Regions from separate parts of the Rhodobacter lacus genome, predicted to be linked through region 1. Evidence: riboswitches for the same ligand, from Rfam matches in the RefSeq annotation. Region 1 holds a riboswitch; each other region holds the start of a gene.

Region 1 (7,611 bases):
GGCCGCATCGAAAAACTGCAAGGAGCGCTTGACGCCCCGCGCGGTCTCTTCCTCCAGCGCAAACCCATGCACCCAATGGCTCGGGAAAATCCGCAAATCGATCGCCTCATTCACCACAAGCGCCGCATGCGGGCCGGGGCGGTAGCCATCATAGACACCGGTTTTTTCGATCACGCAGGCTTCGTTGCGGGTCAGCGCGAGGAGCGGCCCGAAGGCTTTGAGCCGGGGCAGAACCGCATCGGGATGGGCGGCGATGCGGGTGGCGCCTTGGCCAAGGAGGGCGGCACAAAGCTCCGCCTCGGCAAGGCCGAGCCGCTCGGCCAGATCGCGGGCATGCAGGCGCGGGTTTTCGGCGCGGGCGCTGCGGATGTCTTCGGGGCTGGGCAGGGGCATGGGGGGTCCTTTCTGGGGCTCAGAAGCGCAAGGTGGTGCCGATGTGGAAGGTGCGGCCGCGGCCGTTCTCGCTGGCGGAGGCGGAGAGCCAGGGCGCATAGACCTCGTCGAAGACGTTGGTCACCTTGGCGTAGAGCACGGCATTCTCGGTCAGATCGTAGCTCGCGAAGAGATCGACCAGCTCGTAGCCGTCGTCTTTCTGGTAGGGCGTCGTGGTGTAGGTGTCGGTGAACAGCCCGCCGGAAACATAGGTATATTGCGCGCCAAGGGTCAGCCGATCCGCGAGGAAATCGCGCGAGAGCCGCAGCGAGAGCGTGTCATCGGGCAGATACTGGCCCGCGCCAAGCCCCGGCATCTGGCTCGGCAGATGCGAGTCGTTATGGGTGTAGCTCAGCCCGAGATCGAACTCGGGATGCGCATAGGTGAGCTCGATCTCCACCCCCTCGGTGCGCGAGTGGCCCGGCACATTGACGAAGGCATAGCCCGTCTGGCCCCAGGCATTGGTGACGAATTGCGAGGTGACGTAGTTTTCCACGTCCATATGGTAGTAGTTCACCCGCCCGGTGAGCCGGTCGCCGCCGGTAAAGAGCCCGTCGCGGCTCAGGTTGAAGCCGATCTCGTAGCCCTCTTCGGTTTCCGGCTCGAGGTCCGGGTTGGCGATCATGCCGACCCCGCCGCCCGGATGGGTGCCGCCGAGCATCGTTTCTTGCAATGTCGGCGCACGCATGCCGCGCGACAGCGTGACATAGGGCTGGACCCAGTCGGTGAGTTGATAGGCCAGCGTCAGCTTTGGATCGATCGACTGGTCAGACACGTCGATCCTGCCCTGCGAGGCTTCGCCGTCAAGGCTGTAGCTGTTGGCGCGCAGCCCGGCGGTGATTTCCCATTTGCCCTGCGTGAACACGTTTTCAGAGAAGAGCGCCGCCCGTTTGGCCTTGCCGGTGGTGGGGTTGACGCCGCCGGAGGTGCCGCCGAGCCGGTCTTGCGAAAGCTCGATCCCGTTCGCGCTGGTGAGCGACCAGGCGCCAAGGTCGAACTGCGAGGTATTGGTGAGGTCAAAACCGGTGGTGCGGGTGGAGAGGGAGCGCCCGACATAGGCCCCGGTGCCGGAAACCCAGTCGGTTTCGGTCTTGCCGGTGTAAAGATTGGCGCGCAGGTCGATGAGCGCAGACCCCGGCGCATAGCGCAGCCCGAGTTTGGCGATGTCATTGGTGAGCTCCTGGCCGTAGCTCGTGGCAAAGAAATCGCTTTCGTAATGCATCAACGAGAAGGTGACCCGCGTGCTCTCGGTCAGGTCGTAGCCCGCCTTGAACAGCTGGGAGGAGATGTTTTCATAGGTGTCGGGCACCATCGCGCCATCGCCATCGGCGTAATCATCGCCGGTATGGCGCGAGGCGGCGAACAGCAGGTCAAACCGGTTGGTGCGCAGCGCCGCCGCGGCCATGCCGGAGCTGGTGTGGCCGTTGTCGGTTTGCTCAAGGCGCAGCATGCCGCCCTGGTTCGCCGCGCCGGTCAGCACGTCGCCCACGTCGAGCGTGCGGAAATCCGCCGCACCGGCAAAGCCGGAGCCGCCCAGCGCAGTCACCGGGCCGCGTGTGATATCGACCCCGGAGAGCAGGTTTTCATCTACGAAAACATAGCCTTGCGCGGCATGGCCCGAGAGGCGGTAGGTTTGCGGCACGCCATCGACCGACATCGCCACCCGCCCCGATCCCTCAAAGCCACGAATATTGACCGACACGCCGGGGTTGCCCGGATCCTTCTGGGTGAACACGGAGGTCTGCTGGCGCAGGAGCCCGTCAAGATCGGTGGTGGAAGTGGCGCCGCGCAGATCCTGCTCGCCCAGATGGGTGGCGTTCTCGCCCGCAAAAATCGGTGTGCCATCCTCGGCATAACCGATCACGATCTGGCCGAGGTAGAGCGGCGCATCAAGGTTTTGCGCCTGTGCAGGTGCAGCCGGCAAGGTGAGGGCAGTGCAAACGAGAAGGGCGGCCCGAAGCCGCGGCGCATGGCGCATGGAGATCTCCCAGATCAAGCGTTCTGTGCTCGCTGGCAGGCTGCTGGCATGCGGTTGCCGCAGATGTTCAATAGATGAGTGAATAAGTCAAGATTTGAAATGCACTTTGCCGGAGGGATTTGATCTCTTGCCGGGCGGTGGGCCTGCGCTAAGCTCTGGGGACAGCCCGCCTTGCGCCAGCCTTCCCCCTCTCAGATATGGAACGCCCTGATGTTTCTTGCCATGAACCGATTCACTGTGCCGCTTGAGAATGCCGAAGCCTTCGAGGCGCTTTGGCTGGGGCGCGAAAGCCGCCTCAACGAGCTGCCCGGCTTTGTTGCCTTCCACATGCTGCGCGGCCCCGAGGCGGAAGACGGCACCCGGCTTTATGCCTCGCATACGGTTTGGGAAAGCGAGGAACACTTCCGCAACTGGACCACGTCGGAGCAGTTCCGGGCCGCGCATGCGGGCGCGGGCCAGAGCCGCAAGCTCCATAGCGGAGCGCCGCGATTCGAGGGGTTCACCGCGATCCAGAGCCTTGAGGCCGGCGCGGCGCGCTAGTTCAGCGCCTGCGCCCGCGTTTCCAGCACGACCGGCACCGCGGGGGTCTCCGCGCTTTCGACCCGGCAGAAGCTTTGCCCGGCGTGCCAGATCACCGGGCAAAGCCGGTCGGCGCAGCGCAATTCCGCCTTGCCCGAGATCTCGAAATCCTCGGGCAAGGCGCCACTCGCCGCCACCGCATCGAGCGCGCGGGCGAGGTGGCGCAGAAAGGCGAGGCCGGGCGCGCAGGGGCCGCCGCAAAGCGCACAGGGGCGCGCCTCAACGAGCCGCTGCGGCTGCGGCGGGGCGCAGCGATGGGGGGCGCCGTCAGCCATCATCCTCAACCTTGATATGGCCCGGAACCGCGGCGGCTGCGGCGGCGGGCTGCGGCGGGCGGGGCCGTGGCGTGGGCGGATCGCTCTGCGGCTGGCCGGACCAGACCTGCGGATATTCGAGCCATTTCTGGATGAAGTTCCAGGATTGCTCATAGCCGTCATGGGGCAGGGTGCAGGCCGAACAATCCTTGCGCGTCAGCCCGTTGCGGTCCGTATACGTCTGGTAGGGGCCGGGGCATTCATAGGCGATGAGGGGGCAATAGCAAAACAGGCAGTTGAAGGCGCGTTTCACCCCCGGATGACAGGGCAGGAACGGGCACGCCTCATTGGTGAAGCCCTTGAAGGCCGTGTTGGTGGTGGTGTCTTTCGGCTCCATGGCTCTCTCCTGCGGGCGCCTGCTCGGGCCGGAAAGCGGACAGGGGCAGGGCGTGCACAGGCGCGCACGCATCCATGCCTCCGGGCCCGCCGCCCGGGATGGTCTTGTGGCCCGGCAGGTCTCCTGGCTTGCGGCTCACGCGCCTTTTTGCCCCTTCCCGGCCCGAGAGGGCCAGTGGTTTGGCAGAAGGCTCGCCGCTTACAGTTGCGGGGGCAGCGCCGGAGTTGCACCGGCTTCCCTCTTGCGCCTGCGGAACGCTCCGCAGGGCCTGGGCCCCGAAACCATGGGCGTGCCGGCGGGTCCTGTCAACCGCCTTGGTGTCGCTCGCGGCCAATCTGACGCGGCAGGCGCGCTTGACGCCCGCGCCGATTTCCTCTTCATTGGCGCCGTTCAAGTTCCGGTGAGAGCCGGATGAAAAGGGAATGCGGAACGGCCCTCGGGCCCAAGCCGCAGCTGCCCCCGCAACTGTGAGCGGTGAGCGACGTCGACATGCCACTGGGCCAAAGCCCGGGAAGGCCGACCGAGCGAAGACCCGCGAGCCAGGAGACCTGCTTGAGCGTTCACCCTTTCCGGGCGCGGGGCGTGCCATGGAAGCGGCCCGATCCGCAGTGGTGACATGTCGCCGTTTGCGGAGGGCCTATGCCTTTCCGCGACATCGCTCATTCCGGGCTTTGGCCCGACCGGAAAGGAAGACCCATGCCGCATCTGATGCGCCCCACCGCCGTCACCCTTGCACTTTTGGCCTGCACAGCCCCCGCTTTGGCCGAAGACGCGGGCGTGACCGAGCTTGACGCCATCACCGTCACCGTCACCGCCGCCTCCGAGCCCCTGCGGCTGAGCCAGACCGGCGCTTCCGTCACGGTGCTTACCGCGCCCGATCTGGAGGCCGCGCCGCTCTCTTTTGCGAGCCTGCTCGCCACCGCGCCGGGCCTTTCGCTCAGCGCGAACGGGGGCCTCGGCACGCAGACCGCGCTGCGCGTGCGCGGCCTGCCCGCCTATTACCTCGGCACCCGGATCGACGGGCTTGATGTGACCGACCCTTCTTCCACGCAGCTTTCCTACAACTTCGGTCCGCTGCTCACGACCGGCCTCTCTCGGGTGGAGATCCTGCGCGGTGCGCAATCGGCGCTTTACGGCTCCGAGGCCGCGGCGGGGGTGGTCGATGTCACCACCTGGCGGCCGGAGACGGAGGGCCGGTCCGGGGCTCTGGCCGTGGAGGCCGGAACCTACGGCACCTATGCGGGCACGGCCTCGGTCGGCTACCGGGACGCGCGCACCGAGCTTGCGCTCAGCTTTGGCCGCGCGGTGAGCGAGGGCTTTTCCGCCCATGCCGCAGGCCGCGAAAAAGATGGCTTCCGCGGCAGCCAGATCAGCGCCTCCGCGCGGCACGCGCTGAGCGAAACGCTCACATTGGGGGCCACGGTGCTGGCGCAGGACAGCTTGACCGATTTTGACGCGAGCACGGGCGATGCCGACAACTGGACCGACAGCCAGCTGCGCGGCGCGCGTGTCTTTGCCGAGCTCACCACCGGCACGGTGCGGCATGAACTTTCCTATGCCCGGGTCGATGTGCGCCGCGATGTGTATGAATATGCGAGCCACACCTATTTTGACGCCACCCGCGAGACCCTCGCCTATGACGGGCGTTGGGATGCGGGCGGCCCGTTCCGGCTGAGCTGGGGCGCGGCGCACAAGACGGAGGATTTCTCCGTCGCATCCGCATGGTCGACCACGGTAGGCGACATCACCACCGATGCGGTTTACGCCGAGGCGCTCTGGGCCCCGCGCGATGATCTCGATCTCGCGCTCGCGTTGCGCCATGATGACCACGAAATGTTCGGGGCCGAAACCACCGCGCGGCTTGCGCTCGCATGGCGCCCGGATGCAGACTGGATCTTGCGCGCCGTGGCCGCCAAAGGCTTCCGCGCGCCCTCGCCCTATGAGCTTTGGAGCAGCTACGGCAACCCCGGCTTCCAACCCGAAGAAAGCCGCAGTTTCGAGCTTGGCGCCGAGCGGGTCTTTGCCGCGGGGAGCCTGCGGGCGACGGTCTTTGACACCAAGGTTGAGGATCAGATCCTGTTCGACAGCAACACCTTCCTTTACTATCAGGTGGATGGCTCCAGCCGCTCAAAAGGGCTGGAGCTTGCGGGCACGATGGATCTGGCCCGCGGCTGGTCGCTTTTTGGCGCCTATACCTACACCGATGCCACCGTCGATGATGGCGCCGATACGCGCCCGGCGGCGCGCGCGCCCCGCCACAACCTGACGCTTGGTGCCGAGGGGCCACTGGCAGACCGGCTCTCGGCGCGGCTGAGCCTCACCCATGTTGCCGATCTGCGCGACGAATATGTGGATTATGCGAGCTTCCCCTATGCCACGACGCAGGTGAAGCTTGACGATTACACCCTTGCCAACCTCGCGCTGCGGTATGAGCTGACCGAAACCGCGCAGGCGTGGCTGCGCATCGAGAACCTGTTTGACACCGACTATCAGACCGCGCGCAATTATGCCCAGCCGGGCCGCGTGGTCTCGCTCGGCGTCGGGCTGCGGTTCTGAGCCGATGCGGCCCTGCGAGAACAAGAGCCGCCGCCGCGCCCGCTGCCTCTTGGGGCTGGCGGTGGCCCTCTTCTTTGCGGGGCCGGGGCTCGCCGCGCCGCAGCGCGTGGTCTCGATCAACCTGTGCACCGATCAGATGGCGCTGATGCTCGCCGCGCCGGGGCAATTGCGCACGCTCACCCGGCTCGCGCAAGACCCGGCAAGCTCGGTGATGGCGGCGCGCGCACGCAGCTACAAAGCCAATCACGCCCGTGCCGAGGAGATCTATCTCGACAAGCCCGATCTGGTGCTGGCCGGGCGCTACACGGCGCCCGCCACCGTGGCGATGCTGCGCGGCCTCGGGCTCCGGGTCGAGACTTTCGCCCCCGCCGAAAGCTTTGCCGATCTGCGCGCGAGCCTTTTGCGCATGGGCGCGCTTTTGGGGCGCGAGGCGGAGGCGGCGCGGGTGGAGCGCCGGTTTGCCGCGCGGCTCGCACAGCTTGATCGGAACGCGCCCGCAACGCGCCCGGTTGCGGCCACATGGTCGGCGCATGGCTATATGGCGGGGGGCGAGAGCCTGACGGGCGAGATCATCACCGCGGCGGGCTTCACGCCGCTTGCGCAGATCCTTGGCCGGGCCGCGGGCGGCTTCGTGCCGCTGGAGGCTCTGGTGATGGCGGACCCGGATCTGGTCATTCTCTCGCGCGCCGACCCGGCGCCCGCGCAATCAGAGGCGGTGCTTGATCATCCGGCCTTGACGCGCCTCACCGGCCGCGCCGCGGTGATGCAGGATCGAGACTGGGTCTGCGGTCTGCCCGCGGTGCTGGGCGCGGTGGAGCGGCTGACGCAAGAGCGCCCGGCTGCAAACCACCGCGCTGCGAGGGCCGACGAATGAGACTTGCGCGGCTTTCCCTTCTGCTTGGCGCCCTCGTTGGCGGGCTTTTTGTCGCCTCGCTGCTCACCGGCGTGGCCGCGGTTGACCCCGTCACGGCGCTGCGCGCGCTGCTCACCGGCGGCGAGGGGCCGGTGGGGATTGTGATGCGCGAGATCCGTCTGCCGCGCGCAATTCTGGCGGCGATGGTGGGGGCGTCGCTCGGTCTTTCGGGGGCGGCGCTGCAGGGGCTTTTGCGCAACCCGATGGCGGAGCCGGGGGTGATCGGCATTTCTGCCGCGGCGGGGCTTGGCGCGGTGCTCGCGCTCCACTCCGGCTTGGCCGCGGCCTTTGCCTTCGCCCTGCCCGCTGCGGCGCTTGCAGGCGCGCTGATGGGAGTGGGGGCGATCCTGTTTCTGGCCGGGGCGGGCGGCGGCACGCTGGCGCTGATCCTCGCCGGGGTTGCGCTTTCGGCGCTGTGCTCGGCGGTGACGGCGCTGGTGTTGAACCTCTCTCCCAACCCGTTTGCGGCGCAGGATATCGTGTTCTGGATGATGGGATCGCT
Region 2 (7,611 bases), on a different contig from region 1:
CGGCGGTGGAATATTCGTCAAGCAGCCGCTCCAGCCGGGTCATGCCCTCGGGCACGACCGCGCGCGCGAGCGGCGGCGGCAGATGGCCGAGCGTGATGGCGCCAAGGCGGCGCTTGGCTTGCGCGGCCTCGCCCGGATCGTTGACGATGAACGGGTAGATCACCGGCCCGGTCCAGAGCGCCTCGGGCCAGCAGGCCCGAGAAAGCGCGACCGCCTTGCCCGGCAGCCATTCGAGCGTGCCATGCGCGCCCATATGGATGAGCGCATGAACCCCCTGCGCCCGCAGCCAGAGGTAAAAGGCCACATAGCCGTGGCGCGGCACGCGCGAGAGGTCGTGATACTCGTCCTCGCGCGCGCGCACCTCACCCCGCTCGGGCTGCAGCGCGATCAGCGCCGCGCCGCGCGAAAGCGCCGCAAAGTGAAACGCGCCCCCGGCAAAAGCCGGGTCATCCTCGGGCTGCCCCCAAGCCTCGGTGAGGGCCGCGCGCAGGCGCTCGGGCAGCGTTTCAAGCGCGGCGCGGTAATCAGCAAGCGGCCAGCTTTGCCGCTCTGAGGCAAGCGCTTCAAGCGCCGCCCCGGGCGCAATCGCATAGCCCTCCGCGGCCAGCTGCGCGAGCAGCGCCTCGGTCGAGGCGAGCGCATCAAGGCCCACCGCATGCGCCATCTGCCAGGACCGGCCGGGATAGGTGGAGAGCACCACCGCCACGCGGCGCGCGGGCGCGGGCGTATGGGCGAGCCGATGCCAGCCGGTGATGCGCTCGAGCGCGGCCTCCACGCGGCCCGGATCGGCGCGATGGGCAAAGCGGGCATATTCGAGATCGGGGTCGCGGGGTTCGGGCGCCTTGAAGGAGATGACCCCGGCAAAGAGCCGCCCGTCCACCTCCGGCAGCACCACATGCATGGCAAGATCGGCAGGCGAAAGGCCACGCTCGGCGGCCTCCCAGTCGCGCTTGCGCGCGGTTGAGAGCGCGACCTGAAACACCGGCACATTGTAGCGGTCAAAGGGGGTGGTGCCGTCGGTGCCCTGCGCCGAGAAAGCGGTGGCGTTGACAATCAGCGCCGGGCGGCGCGCGCCAAGCGCGGCCTCCACCGCATCGCCAAGCCCCTCCGCCTTGAGAGACCCCGCAAAGAGCCCGCAAGCGGCAAAGCCGCGCGCGCGCAGCCCTGCGATCAGCGCCTCCACCGGCGCGGTATCGGCCGCGGTGAGATAGGAGCGATAAAAGGAAACGAGCGCGAGTGGCCCCTCCCCTTCGGGCGCCGGGATCACCCCTTTGGCGGGGTCATAAAAGCCCCAGTCCGGCAGGCGTTTGTCGCCCGGAACGGGCGGGGCATAAAGGCCCGAGGCAAGCGCAAGCTGCGCCAGCGCCGCCTGTGCGGCGACCGCACCGCCCGCGTCGCACAGCTCTTTCAGGCGCCGGAGCGTCGAGACCGGGAGGGTGGAAAGCGCGTCGAGCCGTTCATCATCGCGGCCATCGGCGGGCAGCACCGCAAGCGCAATCCCCTTGCGGCGGCACAGATCCTGCACCGAGGCGAGCCCATAGGGCCAGTAAGCCTCGCCGCCGATCAGCCGGATGAGAATGCCTTTCGCGCCCGAAAGCGTGTTCTCGACATAGGTATCGACCGAGATCGGGTGGCGCAGCGCCACCAGATTGGCAAGCCGCAACGCGGGAAGCCCCCCCGCCGCGCGCTTCCAGCCTGCCGCAAAAGCCCCAAGGTCGCTGTCGGAGAAGGACAGCGCCACGAGGTCTGCCGGGCGCTGACCAAGATCGGTCGGCACCTCGGTTTCCTCAAGCCCGTGGCTTTCGCGAAAGACGACATGCATCAGGCGGCAACCCCGGTCATCAGCAGCGCGCGGATCGCGTCTTCGTTCACGTCGTCATGCTCGGCAATGACAACGAGCGCGGAGCGACGCGGCCGCTCGCCCCAGGGCTGGTCATATTGATGGCGCACCCGCTCGCCCACGGCCTGCACCAAAAGCCGCATCGGCTTGCCCGCCACCGCAACATGGCCCTTCACCCGCAGGATATTGTGCTCCCGCGCGAGCCGCTCGATGGCCGCCACCAGCGCGGCGGGATCGGCGATTTCGGGCAGATCAATCACCACCGTGTCGAAATCGTCATGCTCATGCTCGCCGTGATCGTCGTGGTGGCTGGGGCGCGCGGCAAGGTCATCCTCGGCGGCAGCATTGATGCCGAGCACCACGAGCGGGTCGATCACGCCTTCGACCATCGGCAGAATGGGCAGCTTGCGCGGCGCCTCCGCCTCGATCGCGGCGCGCGCGGCGGCAAGCCCCGCCTCCCCCGCGAGATCGGCCTTGGACAGGAGCACGAGATCGGCGCAGGCGATCTGATCCTCGAACACTTCGGAGAGCGGCGTTTCGTGGTCGATGCTGTCATCGGCCTGCCGTTGCGCATCGACCGCGGCCTCGTCGGGGGCAAAGCGGCCTGCCGCCACCGCCTCGGCATCGGCCACGGCAATCACGCCATCGACCGTGATTTTCGAGCGGATCGCGGGCCAGTCGAAGGCCTTCAGGAGCGGTTTGGGCAGCGCCAGACCCGAGGTCTCGATCAGGATATGGTCCGGGCGGTTGGGCCGCGCCATCAAAGCCTCGATGGTCGGGATGAACTCATCGGCGACGGTGCAGCAGATGCAGCCGTTGGCCAGCTCGACAATGTTCTCGTCGGGGCAATTTTCGTCGGCGCATTGGCGCAAGATCTCGCCGTCCACGCCCACCGTGCCGAATTCGTTCACCAGCACGGCAAGCGTGCGCCCGCCGGGGTTGGCCATCAGGTGGCGAATGAGCGTGGTTTTTCCCGCGCCCAGAAAGCCGGTGATCACGGTAACGGGGATTTTGGTCAGGTCCGACATGGGCTACTCCTCGGGGGTCAACGCTGGGGGCGGGATGCGCGCAAGGCTCTGCTTGCGGAAGATTTCGGGCCGCGCGCGCCAGGGCACGAGCCCGTCGGCGCTTTGCGCGTAAAGCGCGGCGCCCTCAAGCACGGTCGCGGCATCTGCGGGGCCAAGCCGGCCATAGACATAGGACCATTTGCCGGGCGCGGAGAGCGCGACAGAACAGCCCTGCGTGCAGGCCGACAGGCATTCCACGGGAACGATCCGCACCCCGTCCGGGCACGGCAGATCGGCGAGCGCGGCATGAAGCGCCGCGCCGGGGCGGATTTCGTCCTCCGGCGCCTCGCCCGCGCGCCGGCAGGTGGTGCAGACATGTAGCGTGGCGACCATTCGCCCCTCCCCGATGCCTCTTGCGAGGCCTTCCCTGAGGCTTGGGGGATCGCCCGAAGACGGGCCTTGGGCCCGTCCTCCGGTCGCGGCACACCCCGTCCGCCCGAACGCATGCGCTGGCAGGTCTCCCGGCTTGCGGATGCGAGGGAAATCCCTCACGGTCGCCCCTCCTTCCCGGCCCCCTCTCGGGTCTGCCAGTGGTGCGGAGCGCCCTCTCCGGTCACGGTCGCGGGGGCGGCTGCGTTCGGCTTTTTGCGCCTGAGCGTCGCAAAGCCTGTCGCATTCCCTCTTCGCCTGTCATAGGACAGAAACCAGCGCCGCTCCTGAGTGGGCGAGAGATAGTGCATTGTCAAGCAGGAGGCCGCCGCAATGACGCCCGAAACCGACCCCGCCCCGCCGCATGACACCGAGGGCACGCCCGAAGATCTGGTGCGCCATGCCGCGAAAATGGCCAAGAAGAAGGCCTCGCGCGACAAGATCATGGCGGGGAAATCCGGGGAAAAGGGGCTTGTGATTGTCCACACCGGATCGGGCAAGGGCAAAAGCTCGGCCGGGTTCGGGATGATCCTGCGCTGCATCGCGCATGAGATGCCCTGCGCGGTGGTGCAGTTCATCAAGGGCGCCTGGGATACCGGCGAGCGGCGCCTGCTCACCGAGCATTTCGGCGCGCTGTGCCAGTTTTATGCGATGGGCGAGGGCTTCACCTGGGAAACGCAGGACCGCGAGCGCGACGTGGCGGCGGCGCGCGCGGGATGGGAGAAGGCGAAGGCGTTGATCCGCGATCCGCAGATCCGCATGGTGCTTCTGGACGAGATCAACATCGCGCTGCGCTACGATTACCTCGATCTGGCCGAGGTGCTGGCGTTTTTGCGCGACGAAAAACCGGAAATGACCCATGTCGTGCTCACCGGCCGCAACGCCGCGCCCGAGCTGATCGAGGCGGCCGATCTGGTGACCGAGATGGGTCCGATCAAACATCCGTTCCGTGCCGGCATCAAAGGCCAGCCGGGGGTCGAGTTCTGAGCCGAAGGCCGGGGGCGCTGCCCCCGGACCCCCGGGATATTTGGGGCAAGATGAAAGACCACGTTAAGAATCTGTTAACCATGTGCGCGCAGGCTGAAAGAACGGTACAGGGAGGGATCCCGATGACCGTGCAAGGTGAAAGCGCCGCGCCCTCCCTGCCTTGGCAGGCCTGGGTGCGGTGCCGCGCCTCTTTTGCCGATGCGGCTTTCAGCTTGCTCTTAAATATCCCCGCCGGAGGCTCCCGCGGCGGCAACAGGCGCGGAGGCCGGGCATGAGCGCGATCATGATCCAGGGCGCGGGCTCGAATGTCGGCAAGTCGATGCTGGTGGCGGGGCTGTGCCGCGCAGCGCGGCGGCGGGGCTTTTCGGTTGCGCCGTTCAAGCCGCAGAACATGTCCAACAATGCCGCCGTAACGGCGGATGGCGGCGAGATCGGACGCGCGCAGGCGTTGCAGGCGCTGGCCTGCGGGCTGGAGCCGATGGTCGACATGAACCCGATCCTGCTCAAGCCCGAAACCGATGTCGGCGCGCAGGTGGTGGTGCAGGGCAAACGCCTCACCACCACCAAGGCGCGCGATTATGCGGCCCTGAAGCCGCAGTTGATGGGCGCGGTGCTGGAGAGTTTCGCGCGCCTCAAGGCGGCGCATGATCTGGTCATTGTCGAGGGCGCGGGGAGCCCGGCCGAGGTAAACCTGCGCGCGGGGGACATTGCCAATATGGGATTCGCGCGCGCCGCCGATGTGCCGGTGGTGCTCGCGGGCGACATCGACCGCGGCGGTGTGATCGCGCAGATCATCGGCACGCAGGCAGTGCTTGACCCCGCAGATGCCGCGATGATTTCCGGGTTTATCATCAACAAGTTCCGGGGCGATGTTTCGCTTTTTGACGAGGGCTACCGGCTGATCGAGGCGCGCACCGGCTGGCCTGGCTTTGGCACGCTGCCGTGGTTTGGGCTGGCGCATCGGCTGCCCGCCGAAGACGCGCTCGACCTTGGCTCGGGGCGCAGCGAGGGCGGCCTCACCGTGGCCTGCCTCGCGCTCTCGCGCATCGCCAATTTCGACGATCTTGACCCGCTTGCGGCAGAGCCGGGGGTTGACCTTGTGATGGTCACGCCGGGCCAGCCGATCCCGGCCACGGCGCGGCTCGTGGTGATTCCGGGCTCAAAATCGACCCGCGGCGATCTTGCCTTCCTGCGCGATCAGGGCTGGGATATCGACCTCGCCGCCCATGTGCGGCGTGGCGGCCATGTGCTGGGCATTTGTGGCGGCTATCAGATGCTGGGCCGCACGGTTGCCGACCCCGACGGCATCGAGGGCGCGCCCGGCACCACGCCGGGCCTTGGTCTGCTTGACGTGGAAACGGTGATGACGCCGGACAAGCGCCTCACCCGCACCCGTGCCACCCATGCCGCGACCGGGCTCGCCGTCGAGGGCTACGAGATCCATATCGGCAAGACCGAGGGGCCGGACCGCGCCCGCCCCTTTGCGCTGATCGACGGGGCGCCCGAGGGGGCGATCTCCGCCTCGGGGCGGATCATCGGCAGCTATCTGCACGGGATGTTCTCGGCGGATGCGTTCCGGGCGGCCTTTCTCGAAAGCCTCGGCATCCCCGCCTCGGGCCAAAGCCACGGGGCCGGGGTCGAGGCCACGCTCGAAGCGCTCGCCGACCATATGGAAGCGCATCTCGACGTCGCGGGGCTGCTCGCGCTCGCGCGCTAGCGGGTCTCCCATTCGGTGGCAAGGTTCGCCTGCCAGCCTGCGCGGTGCAAAAGCGGCGTGTCATCGGTGAATTCCGGGGTGCCGATGCAAAGCCAGGCGGTAAATTCCCACTCGGGCGGTGTGCCCAGAAGCCGCTCGATCGCGCGCGGATCAAGCACCGAGACCATGCCAAGACCAAGGTTTTCCGCCCGGGCAGCCAGCCAGAGCGTGTGGATTGCCATGGCGGTCGATTGCTGCAAGGTGACGGGCATGGTGGCGCGGCCCAGCCCGTGCCCGGCCTGCGGGTCACGATGGGTGAAAACGGCAAGCTGCAACGGCGCCTGGTCGATGCCTTGCAGCTTCAGCTTTGCATAGGCCGCGGCCTGGTCATCGGCATAAACTGCCCCGGCCTCTGCGCGGGCCGCCTCGAAATTCGCCAGCACCGCGGCGCGGATCTCGGGGCTTTCGACACGCAGCACCCGCCAGGGCCGGGCATTGCCGACCGAGGGCGCCATATCCATCACCGCCCGCAGGCGCGCGACCACCGCTTCGGAGATCGGATCGGGGCGAAAATGGCGCACATCGCGGCGCCAGCGCAAAACCTCGGTCAGCGCATCGCGGTGGGTCTGATCAAATTGCATCGCTCAAAGCCTTCTCCAGCCTGTCCCATTCTCGCGCGCCCCCGGGCAGGCCGAGCCGCAACCAGCTTGGCGAATAGGGAAAGATCCGGCTCCAGATCTGTGCCCGTGCCAGCCGCTCCTGCGCGGCGAGCGCATCGGGGGTCGCATACGTGCGAAAAAGCGCGGTGCCGCCCACAAGCGCCCAGCCCGCTGCCGCGGCGATCGCATCAAGGCGGTGCGCCTCTGCGGTGAGCCGCGCCGTTGTCGCCTCGGCCCAGGGGCGATCAAGCAACGCGCGGGTGCCGGTTTCAATCGCGGGGCCGGAAACGGGCCAAGGCCCGACCATGTCTTCAAGCCGCGCCACCGTGGCGGCATCGGCAAAGGCAAAGCCGAGTCGCAGCCCCGCAAGGCCATAGAACTTGCCAAAGGACCGCAGCACGATGATTTTGGCCCCCGCTTTCGCCGCGAGCGAGGTCTCGGGCGTGGCATCGGCGAAACTCTCGTCCACCACCATGCGCCGCACCTGCAGGCCAAGCGCGCGCAACGCCTCGGGGCTCGTCACACGGCCATCGGGGTTGTTGGGGTTGACCACCACGGCAAGATCGGCCCCCGCAAGGGCGCGCAGGCTCGTCACCTCCTCAACCTCCCAGCCCGCCGCCCGAAGCGCGGCCGCATGCTCGTTGTAGGTCGGCGCCAGAACCCGGGCGAGGCCGGGCGGCGTGAGCCGGGGAATGAGCTGGATTGCCTGCTGCGCCCCCGCAAGGGCGACGCCGGGCGCCTGCGTGCCAAAGGCTGTTTGCGCTGCGGCAATCAGCGCCTCCTTGGCTGCGGCGGTGGGCAGGCCGGTCCAGGCTTCGGGGGCGAGCCGCGCGAGCGGATAGGGCACCCGGTTGATGCCGGTCGAGAGATCGATCCAGTCGGCGCCGCCGAACCGGGCCTTGGCCGCATCAATATTGCCGCCGTGATCGCGTCTCATGCGAAGCTCCCCAAAAGCGCCACAAGGGCAATGAGCAAAATGGCCCCGCCCATCGC
Region 3 (7,611 bases), on a different contig from region 1:
CCGATGAGCCTTGATGCGATCATCGACGAGATCGCCGCCGCCCATGCCGCGGGGCACGACGTTGCCCGGCTCCATTCAGGCGATCTCTCCGTCTGGTCGGCGATGGGCGAGCAACTCAGGCGGCTGCGCGCGCTTGGCATCCCCTATGACGTGACGCCGGGCGTGCCCTCTTTTGCCGCCGCTGCCGCCACGCTCGGCGCCGAGCTTACCTTGCCCGGCGTGGCGCAATCGGTCGTGCTGACCCGCACCTCGGGGCGCGCAACAGCGATGCCCGCGGGCGAAACGCTCGAAAACTTCGCCCGCACCGGTGCTGTGCTCGCGATCCATCTTTCGGTCCATGTGCTTGAGGATGTGGTGGAAAAACTCACCCCCTTTTACGGCGCGGCCTGCCCGGTGGCAGTTGTCTGGCGCGCAAGCTGGCCAGATGAACGGGTGGTGCGCGCCACGCTGGGGAGCCTGCGCACCGCCATTGGCGCGGAGATGGAGCGCACCGCGCTGATCCTTGTCGGCCCCTCGCTCGGCGCGGAAGAGTTTGACGAAAGCCGCCTTTATGCGGGCGATTATGATCGCCGCTACCGCCCGCTTGGCACCCATCCGCGCTTCCCGGAGGGCACCGAATGAGCGGCTTTGTTTCGTTTGTCTCCTCCGGCCCCGGCGACCCGGAGCTTCTGACGCTGAAAGCCGCCGACCGGCTCGCCAGGGCCGATGTGGTGCTTTTTGATGATCTTTCCTCCGGGCCGATCTTGGGCCATGCGCGCGCTGGGGCGGAACTTATCGCCGTGGGCAAACGCGCGGGGCGGCCCTCGCCGAAGCAGGACCATGTGAGCCGCCTGCTGGTGGACCATGCCAAAACCGGGCAACGCGTGGTGCGGCTCAAATCCGGCGACAGCGGGCTTTTTGGCCGCCTTGAGGAGGAGCTTGTGGCGCTTCACGAGGCCGGGATCGAGCATGAGATCATCCCCGGCGTGCCCTCGGCCTGTGCGGCGGCGGCGGCGGCGGGGCTGCCGCTCACGCGCCGGCTCACCGCGCGGCGGGTGCAATTTGTCACCGGCGCCGATGTGACGGGCGATCTGCCCGAAACGCTGACCTGGGCCGCGCTGGCCGATCCGGGCGCGACGACGGTGGTGTTCATGGGCAAGCGCACCTTTCCGAAGCTCGCGGCAGATCTGATCGCTCATGGCCTTGCGCCCGACACGCCCGCGCTGCTGGCCGAAGCTGTGGGGCATCCCGAGCAAAGCCTGCACCGCTCAAGCGTGGCCGCGCTGGCCGCGGAGCTGGCAGAGGCGCGCTCCGACAAGCCCGCGCTCATCCTTTACGGCCCGCTTTACGACCCGGAGGCGGCGCGATGATCGAGCTGACGCTGATCGGCATCGGCACCGGCAATCCCGGTCATGTGACGCTGCAGGCGGTTGCGGCGATGAACGCGGCCGAGTTGATCCTCATTCCGCTCAAGGGCGCCGACAAATCAGACCTTGCGGGGCTGCGGCGCGCGCTTTGTGCCGAACACCTCACCAACCCGGCCACCAAAGTGGTGGAGTTTGATCTGCCGGTGCGGGATGCCGCAACCCCCTCTTACCGCAAGGGGGTGGATGATTGGCACGATGCGATTGCCGAGGCCTGGCTGGCCCAGATCACCGCGCAATGCCCGGATCTGAGCGGCAAGGTGGCGCTGTTGGTCTGGGGCGATCCGTCCCTTTACGACAGCACCTTGCGCATTGCCGCGCGGCTTGAAAAACGCCTTGCGCTGCGCACGCGGGTCATCCCCGGCATCACCGCAATTCAGGCGCTTTGTGCGGCCCATGCGATCCCGCTCAATGGCATTGGCGCGCCCGTTGTCATCACCACCGGGCGGCAAATTCGCGACCATGGCTGGCCCGCCGCCGCCGAGACGGTTGTGGTGATGCTTGATGGCGAATGCTCCTTCCAAAGCCTTGATCCGCAAGGGATCACGATCTGGTGGGGCGGCTGTGTCGCGATGCAAGAAGAGGTCTTGGTGGCCGGGCCCTTGGCCGAGGTGACAGAACAAATCCTGTCCACCCGCGCGGCCCTGCGCGCGGCGCATGGCTGGGTGATGGACATCTACCTGATGCGCCGCGCCCTCTGACGCAGGCTGCGAGGGTTGACAGTTCCGTGACAGCGGGGATACTTCCCCGCGATGGTTCCCAACGGGATGGGATTAATAGGGAACACGGTGAGGATTACCCATCAGGGGCCAAATCCGTGACTGCCCCCGCAACTGTGAGCGGCGAGACCCGGTCGAATGCCACTGACTGCCCTGTCCACGGGGAGCACCAGTCGGGAAGGTGACCGGTTTCATGACCCGCAAGTCAGGAGACCTGCCATCGCTCGAGCGTCGCAAGCCTTCCCGGGGCGGGGTGCCCCCGGCCTTCGAAAGCGGCGCGTCAGAAGTGGAAGGAAGTCATATGCATATCATGGAGGGATACCTCCCCGCCAGCCATGCCATCGGCTGGTATGTTGCCGCCGCGCCGTTTTTCGTGGCGGGCACGCTCAAGATCCGCAAGCTCGTGGCCGAACGCCCGGAGGCACGGTTGACGCTTGCCGCCTCGGGCGCCTTTGCCTTCGTGCTCTCGGCCCTCAAGATCCCCTCGGTGACGGGCTCGTGCTCGCACCCGACCGGCACCGGCCTTGGCGCGGTGATCTTTGGCCCTTCGGTAATGGCGGTGCTGGGTGTCATTGTTCTTTTGTTTCAGGCGCTGTTGCTCGCGCATGGCGGGCTGACCACTTTGGGCGCCAATGCCTTCTCGATGGCCATTGTCGGCCCCTGGGTTGCTTGGGCGATCTGGAAGCTCGGTCGCGGCATCGGCCTTTCGGTGGCGCTCTCGGTATTTCTCGCGGCCTGCCTCGGAGATCTCGCCACCTACATCACCACGTCTTTGCAACTTGCGCTCGCCTACCCGGACCCGGCCTCGGGCTTTTGGGGTGCCGCGCTCAAATTCGGCTCGATCTTTGCCGTGACGCAGGTTCCGCTCGCCATTGCCGAGGGCTTCCTGACGGTGATCGTGATGGATGCGCTCGCGGGCAAGGTGCCCGAAGCCGACAAGGTCCGCACTCTGGCCGGGGAGATCCGCTGATGCTGCGCAACCGTACCCTCTGGCTTGGGCTTGGCGTTGTCGTGCTTGCCATCGTGCCGCTATTCATCGGTGGAGATTTCGGGGGCGCCGATGGCGCCGCGGCGGAACTGATCGAGGCCGAAAATCCCGGTTTCGTGCCCTGGGCAAACCCGCTCTGGGAGCCGCCGAGCGGTGAGATCGAGAGCATGCTCTTTGCCCTGCAGGCCGCACTTGGCGCCTTGGTCATCGGCTATGTGATCGGGCGGCGCCATGAGCGCAGCAAGGGCACGGCAGGCGCAAGGCCTGCCCGCCCCGCACCCGGCCGCCCCACGCCCGGCCAAGACGCGGCCTGACCCGAGGACCCCGGCCCGAAATGTCAATTGCCACAATGGACCGCATCGCCAGTCAGAGCCGCTGGCGCGCCCGCCCGGTGGCGGAAAAGGCATTGATCGGGCTGGGGTTTCTCGCTCTTGCCATCGTCTTGCCGCCCTGGCCCGGGGCCGCGCTGGTGGCGGCGGTGATGCTCGCTATCACCTTTTTCGGCGCGCGTGTGAGCCTGCGGTTCTGGCTTTCGGTGGCAGCCTTGCCGCTGGGCTTTCTGCTCACCGGCGCGGCGGTGCTGATGGTGCAGATCGGGCCGGAGGGGCTGGCGCTCGCGCCCGGTGGGCCTGCGGCGGCGGCGGCGCTTGCCGTCCGCGCTCTGGCCGCCACCTTTTGTCTGCTGTTTCTCGCCACCACCACGCCCGCCGCCGATCTGCTGGGCGCGGCGCGCCGCCTTGGCCTGCCCGGTGAGATCGTCGAGATCGCGCTTTTGACCTATCGGTTCGTCTTCATCCTTGCCGAGGAGGCGGCGGCGATGACGGTGGCGCAGCGCGCGCGCCTTGGCCATGCGACCCGCCGGCGCTGGCTGCGCGCGACGGGGCAGGTGATCGCGGCGCTTTTGCCGCGTGCGCTGGCCCGGGCGCGGCGGCTCGAACTTGGTCTGGCCGCGCGCAACTGGCAAGGCGAGATGCGGGTGCTTTCGGCGCGCGCCCCGGCACGGCTGCCGGTGCTGGCGCTGATCCTTTGCGGGCAGGCGCTGGTCGTCGCACTGACACTTTGGGCCGGGAGAGGGCCATGACCGAGATCTTGCGCGCCGAGGCGCTCTGTTATCGTTTTCCGGGCGCCGTGACCGCGCTCGACGGTTTGTCGCTGAGCGTTGACGCCGGCGAGAGCCTGGCGATCCTCGGGCCCAATGGCGCGGGCAAGTCCACGCTTTTGCTGCATTTAAACGGCACGCTGCGCCCGCAATCCGGGCGGGTGCTTCTGGGCGGTGCCGAGGCGCGCTACAGCCGGGCCGCGCTCAACGACTGGCGCCGCCGCGTGGCGCTGGTGCTGCAAGATGCCGATGATCAGCTTTTTGCCGCCACGGTCTTTGAGGATGTTTCCTTTGGGCCGCTCAACCTCGGGCTGACGGAGGCCGAGGCGCGGGCGCGCGTTGACGAAGCCCTTGCGGCGCTCTCGATTTCCGATCTGGCCGCGCGGCCCACGCATATGCTTTCCGGCGGGCAAAAGCGGCGCGTGGCGATTGCGGGCGCGCTGGCGATGCGCCCCGAGGTGCTGCTGCTCGACGAGCCCACGGCCGGGCTCGATGCCGAGGGCGCGGCGCAGCTGATCACCTTTCTGGAGGGGCTCGTGGCCGGGGGGATGACGCTGGTTTTTTCGACCCATGATGTCGAGCTTGCGAGCGCTCTGGCCTCTCGTGTGGCCTTGTTCCGGGCGGGGCAGGTGATGGCAACGGGGGCGGTCGGGGCGCTTTTGTGCGACCGCGCGGCGCTTTCCGGGGTGGGGCTCGCGCCGCCGATCCTTGTGGATATGGCGCTGGAGGCGCGCGCGCTCGGGCTGATCCCCGATTGGGCGGAACTGCCGCGCAGCCGCGCGGATTTTGCCGCCCTGCTCGCAACCTGGGCGCGGCGTTGAACGCGCGCCCGGCCCCGCCCGATGGCGCGCCGCGCCAACGGGCCTTGCGTGCGCCCGCACCCGCTCTTGCGGCCCGCCGTTCTCGCGCTACTCTGCGCGGGTCATGACCGCATCCGCCCCCGATCTTTTGCCGCTTCCCGCCCGCACCGGCGTTCTCGTGATCGGGGCCGGGCTTGCCGGGCTTTGTGCGGCAATTGCGGCGCGGCAGGCGGGGGCGTCGGTGGTGGTGCTCGACGCGGCGCCCGAACCGCTTTTGGGCGGCAACGCCCGGCATGGCCGCAACATCCGCTGCGCGAGCACCGGCGAGACGCCCTATCAGCGCGATTGTTACCCGGCTGCGGAATATGCGGCCGATCTGGCGCGGCTCAAGGGCGCTGACCCGGCGCTGGCGGTCGCGTTGGCGGAGGGCTCTGCCGATCTGCCTGCGTGGCTGCGCGCGCAGGGGGTGCGGCTTGAGCCTTGGGCCGAGGGGCATCTGCCCTATTCGCGCCGCACCGTGTTTTTGCGCGGCGGGGGGCAGGCAATGGTCAATGCGCTGCTGCGCCGCGCGCGCGCGCTTGGCGTCACGCTCCTCTCCTCTGCGCGGGTCTCGGCGCTGGACCCGGCGCTTTTGCACCCGGAGGCGGAAGGGCCGTTCGAGATTGTGCTCACCCGGCCCGAGGGCGCGGCGCGACTGAGCGCGTGCGCCGTGGTGCTGGCCTGTGGCGGCACGGGGCCGCAGGCGGCGCAAATTGCCAACCGCGGCACGCCCGAGCAGGCGGGCGCGCCGCTGCTGTGGGCGTTGAACGCGGGGGCGGCCGCGGCGGGGCGGCCGGGGGATGGCCATTTTGTCGCCGTTGATGCGCGCGCGCCGCGCGCCGATGCGGGGATCGTGAGCCGCGTGGACGGGATGCATCTGGGCCTTGTGGTCGGCGCCGACGGGCGGCGGTTTTATGACGAGGCGGCGATCGTGAGCCCGGCGCGGCATTCGGTTGCCGCGCGGGCGCTGATCGCGCGCGATGACCCGCGCGGCTGGATCGTGCTCGGGGCGAAGGCGGCCGAGGCGCTGCCGCCGATGCTGTTTGCGCCCCTCACCGCAGGCTCTGCCGCGGCGCTTGCCCAAGCCTGCGGCATCGCGCCCGCCGGGCTGGCCGAGACCCTCGCCAAACCGCTCGATCCGCCACGAAGCGCCGCGGTGGATCTGACGCCGCCGCTCCATGCGATTCCGGTGGTGCCGGGCCTCGGGTTCAGCCGCTACGGGCTTGCGATTGATGCGCAGGCGCGGGTGCGGTTGCGCGAGGGGGCTGTGGCGCCACGCTTTTTTGCTGCGGGCACCGTGGTTTGCGGGGCGGTGCTGGGAGAGGGATACCTCTCCGGGGCGGGCTTGGCGATTGCGGCTGTGTTCGGGCGCATCGCCGGGCAGGCGGCCGCGCAGCGGGTTGGCCCCGGCGATGCTGCGCCTGCAATGCTGCGCAGCGAAGCCATGCCGGGCGCCGCGGCTGCACCCCAGAGCGCCGCCCATACGCTCAACATCTGCAACACCTGCGGCTTTTGCACCGGGCTTTGCGCCGTCTTTCCCGCCGCGAGCCGCCGCCCGAAACTGGCGCCGGACGATCTGCGCCATCTCGCGCATCTGTGCCATGATTGCCGCTCCTGCCTTGCCGATTGCCAATATGCGCCCCCGCATGCGCTTGGGGTGAACCTGCCCGCGGCGCTCGCCGCGGCGCGGGTGGCAGAATATCGGGGCGAGGGGCGGGGGGCGGTCTGGCTCTTTTTCGCCTGCCTCATCGGGCTGCCGCTCGCCGCGCTGATCTTTGTGCCCTGGGCGGTGCTTTTTGGTGCCAGGTCCGGGCCGGGCGCGTTTTATGCCGTGCTGCCGCATCCGCTCATGGCGGGCGGCGCGGGGGCGGTGTTCGGCTTTGCCCTGATCGCGCTTGCGCTCCGGCTCGCGCTTTACTGGCGCGCGATCAAGGGGCCCGGGGCGCCGATCACGCGTGCCGCCTTGCGCAAGGGGCTGGCGGATGCGCTCAGCCTGCGCAACCTTGCCGATTGCGAGGATCGCGCGGGCCCGGTCGGGCAGGGGCGGCGGGTGGCGCACCATCTGCTTGCCGGTGGCTTCGGGCTGACGTTTCTGGCCACCGTGGCCGGGTTTTTCGCGCATCTTGCCGGTGCGCCCGCGCCCTATCCGGTTTTGAGTGCGCCTGTTGTGCTGGGCACATTCGGCGGCATCGCGATGCTCGCGGGGCTTTGGCTGTTTGGGCGGCGCGGGCGCGCTGCCGCGCCGCCCAAAAGCGCCGCGGTGGCGCGGATCGACCGCTTCGCCCGCGCCCAGCTTGCCACGCTCGCGGGCACCGGGCTCGCCCTGCTTGCGCTGCGTGAAACGCCGCTGATGGGGCTGATGCTGATGGCGCATCTGGGCGCGGTGGCGGGCTTTGCGCTGCATCTGCCCTTCGGCAAGCTGGCGCATGGTGCATTTCGCACGCTCTCGCTTATCCGCCATGCGGCAGAGGAGGCGGGCGCGCTTGACAAGCGCCGCCCGCCCGCGCGAAGACCCGCGCCATGACCGATGCCGCCTCCCTCTGGCCCAAGGGCCTCGCCGTTG

What was found. Region 1 has a riboswitch for cobalamin ahead of ACFSM0_RS06750 (TonB-dependent receptor plug domain-containing protein). Riboswitches for the same ligand answer to the same signal wherever they lie in the genome.
Region 2: linked by a shared signal. The riboswitch ahead of ACFSM0_RS16720 (DUF1636 family protein) and the one ahead of ACFSM0_RS06750 (TonB-dependent receptor plug domain-containing protein) in region 1 are both predicted to bind cobalamin.
Region 3: linked by a shared signal. The riboswitch ahead of ACFSM0_RS16660 (energy-coupling factor ABC transporter permease) and the one ahead of ACFSM0_RS06750 (TonB-dependent receptor plug domain-containing protein) in region 1 are both predicted to bind cobalamin.

Annotation. Positions count from the first base shown of each region.
Region 1 is NZ_JBHUIX010000005.1:348,460-356,070, reverse strand. It holds gene ACFSM0_RS06775 (hemin-degrading factor) at 1-393, opposite strand, end outside; gene ACFSM0_RS06770 (TonB-dependent receptor domain-containing protein) at 413-2,410, opposite strand; gene hmuQ (heme-degrading protein HmuQ) at 2,621-2,950, shown strand; gene ACFSM0_RS06760 (hypothetical protein) at 2,947-3,264, opposite strand; gene ACFSM0_RS06755 (cysteine-rich small domain-containing protein) at 3,257-3,640, opposite strand; cobalamin riboswitch at 3,737-3,928, opposite strand; cobalamin riboswitch at 4,016-4,210, shown strand; gene ACFSM0_RS06750 (TonB-dependent receptor plug domain-containing protein) at 4,337-6,196, shown strand; gene ACFSM0_RS06745 (ABC transporter substrate-binding protein) at 6,258-7,070, shown strand; gene ACFSM0_RS06740 (FecCD family ABC transporter permease) at 7,067-7,611, shown strand, end outside.
Region 2 is NZ_JBHUIX010000019.1:30,324-37,934, forward strand. It holds gene cobN (cobaltochelatase subunit CobN) at 1-1,822, opposite strand, end outside; gene cobW (cobalamin biosynthesis protein CobW) at 1,822-2,868, opposite strand; gene ACFSM0_RS16720 (DUF1636 family protein) at 2,872-3,240, opposite strand; cobalamin riboswitch at 3,342-3,571, opposite strand; gene cobO (cob(I)yrinic acid a,c-diamide adenosyltransferase) at 3,610-4,263, shown strand; gene ACFSM0_RS16730 (cobyric acid synthase) at 4,535-5,980, shown strand; gene bluB (5,6-dimethylbenzimidazole synthase) at 5,977-6,600, opposite strand; gene cobD (threonine-phosphate decarboxylase CobD) at 6,590-7,555, opposite strand; gene cbiB (adenosylcobinamide-phosphate synthase CbiB) at 7,552-7,611, opposite strand, start outside.
Region 3 is NZ_JBHUIX010000019.1:16,766-24,376, reverse strand. It holds gene cobM (precorrin-4 C(11)-methyltransferase) at 1-621, shown strand, start outside; gene cobA (uroporphyrinogen-III C-methyltransferase) at 618-1,349, shown strand; gene cobF (precorrin-6A synthase (deacetylating)) at 1,346-2,104, shown strand; cobalamin riboswitch at 2,140-2,358, shown strand; gene ACFSM0_RS16660 (energy-coupling factor ABC transporter permease) at 2,433-3,092, shown strand; gene ACFSM0_RS16655 (energy-coupling factor ABC transporter substrate-binding protein) at 3,092-3,424, shown strand; gene cbiQ (cobalt ECF transporter T component CbiQ) at 3,445-4,191, shown strand; gene ACFSM0_RS16645 (energy-coupling factor ABC transporter ATP-binding protein) at 4,188-5,030, shown strand; gene tcuA (FAD-dependent tricarballylate dehydrogenase TcuA) at 5,134-7,572, shown strand; gene ACFSM0_RS16635 (cobyrinate a,c-diamide synthase) at 7,569-7,611, shown strand, end outside.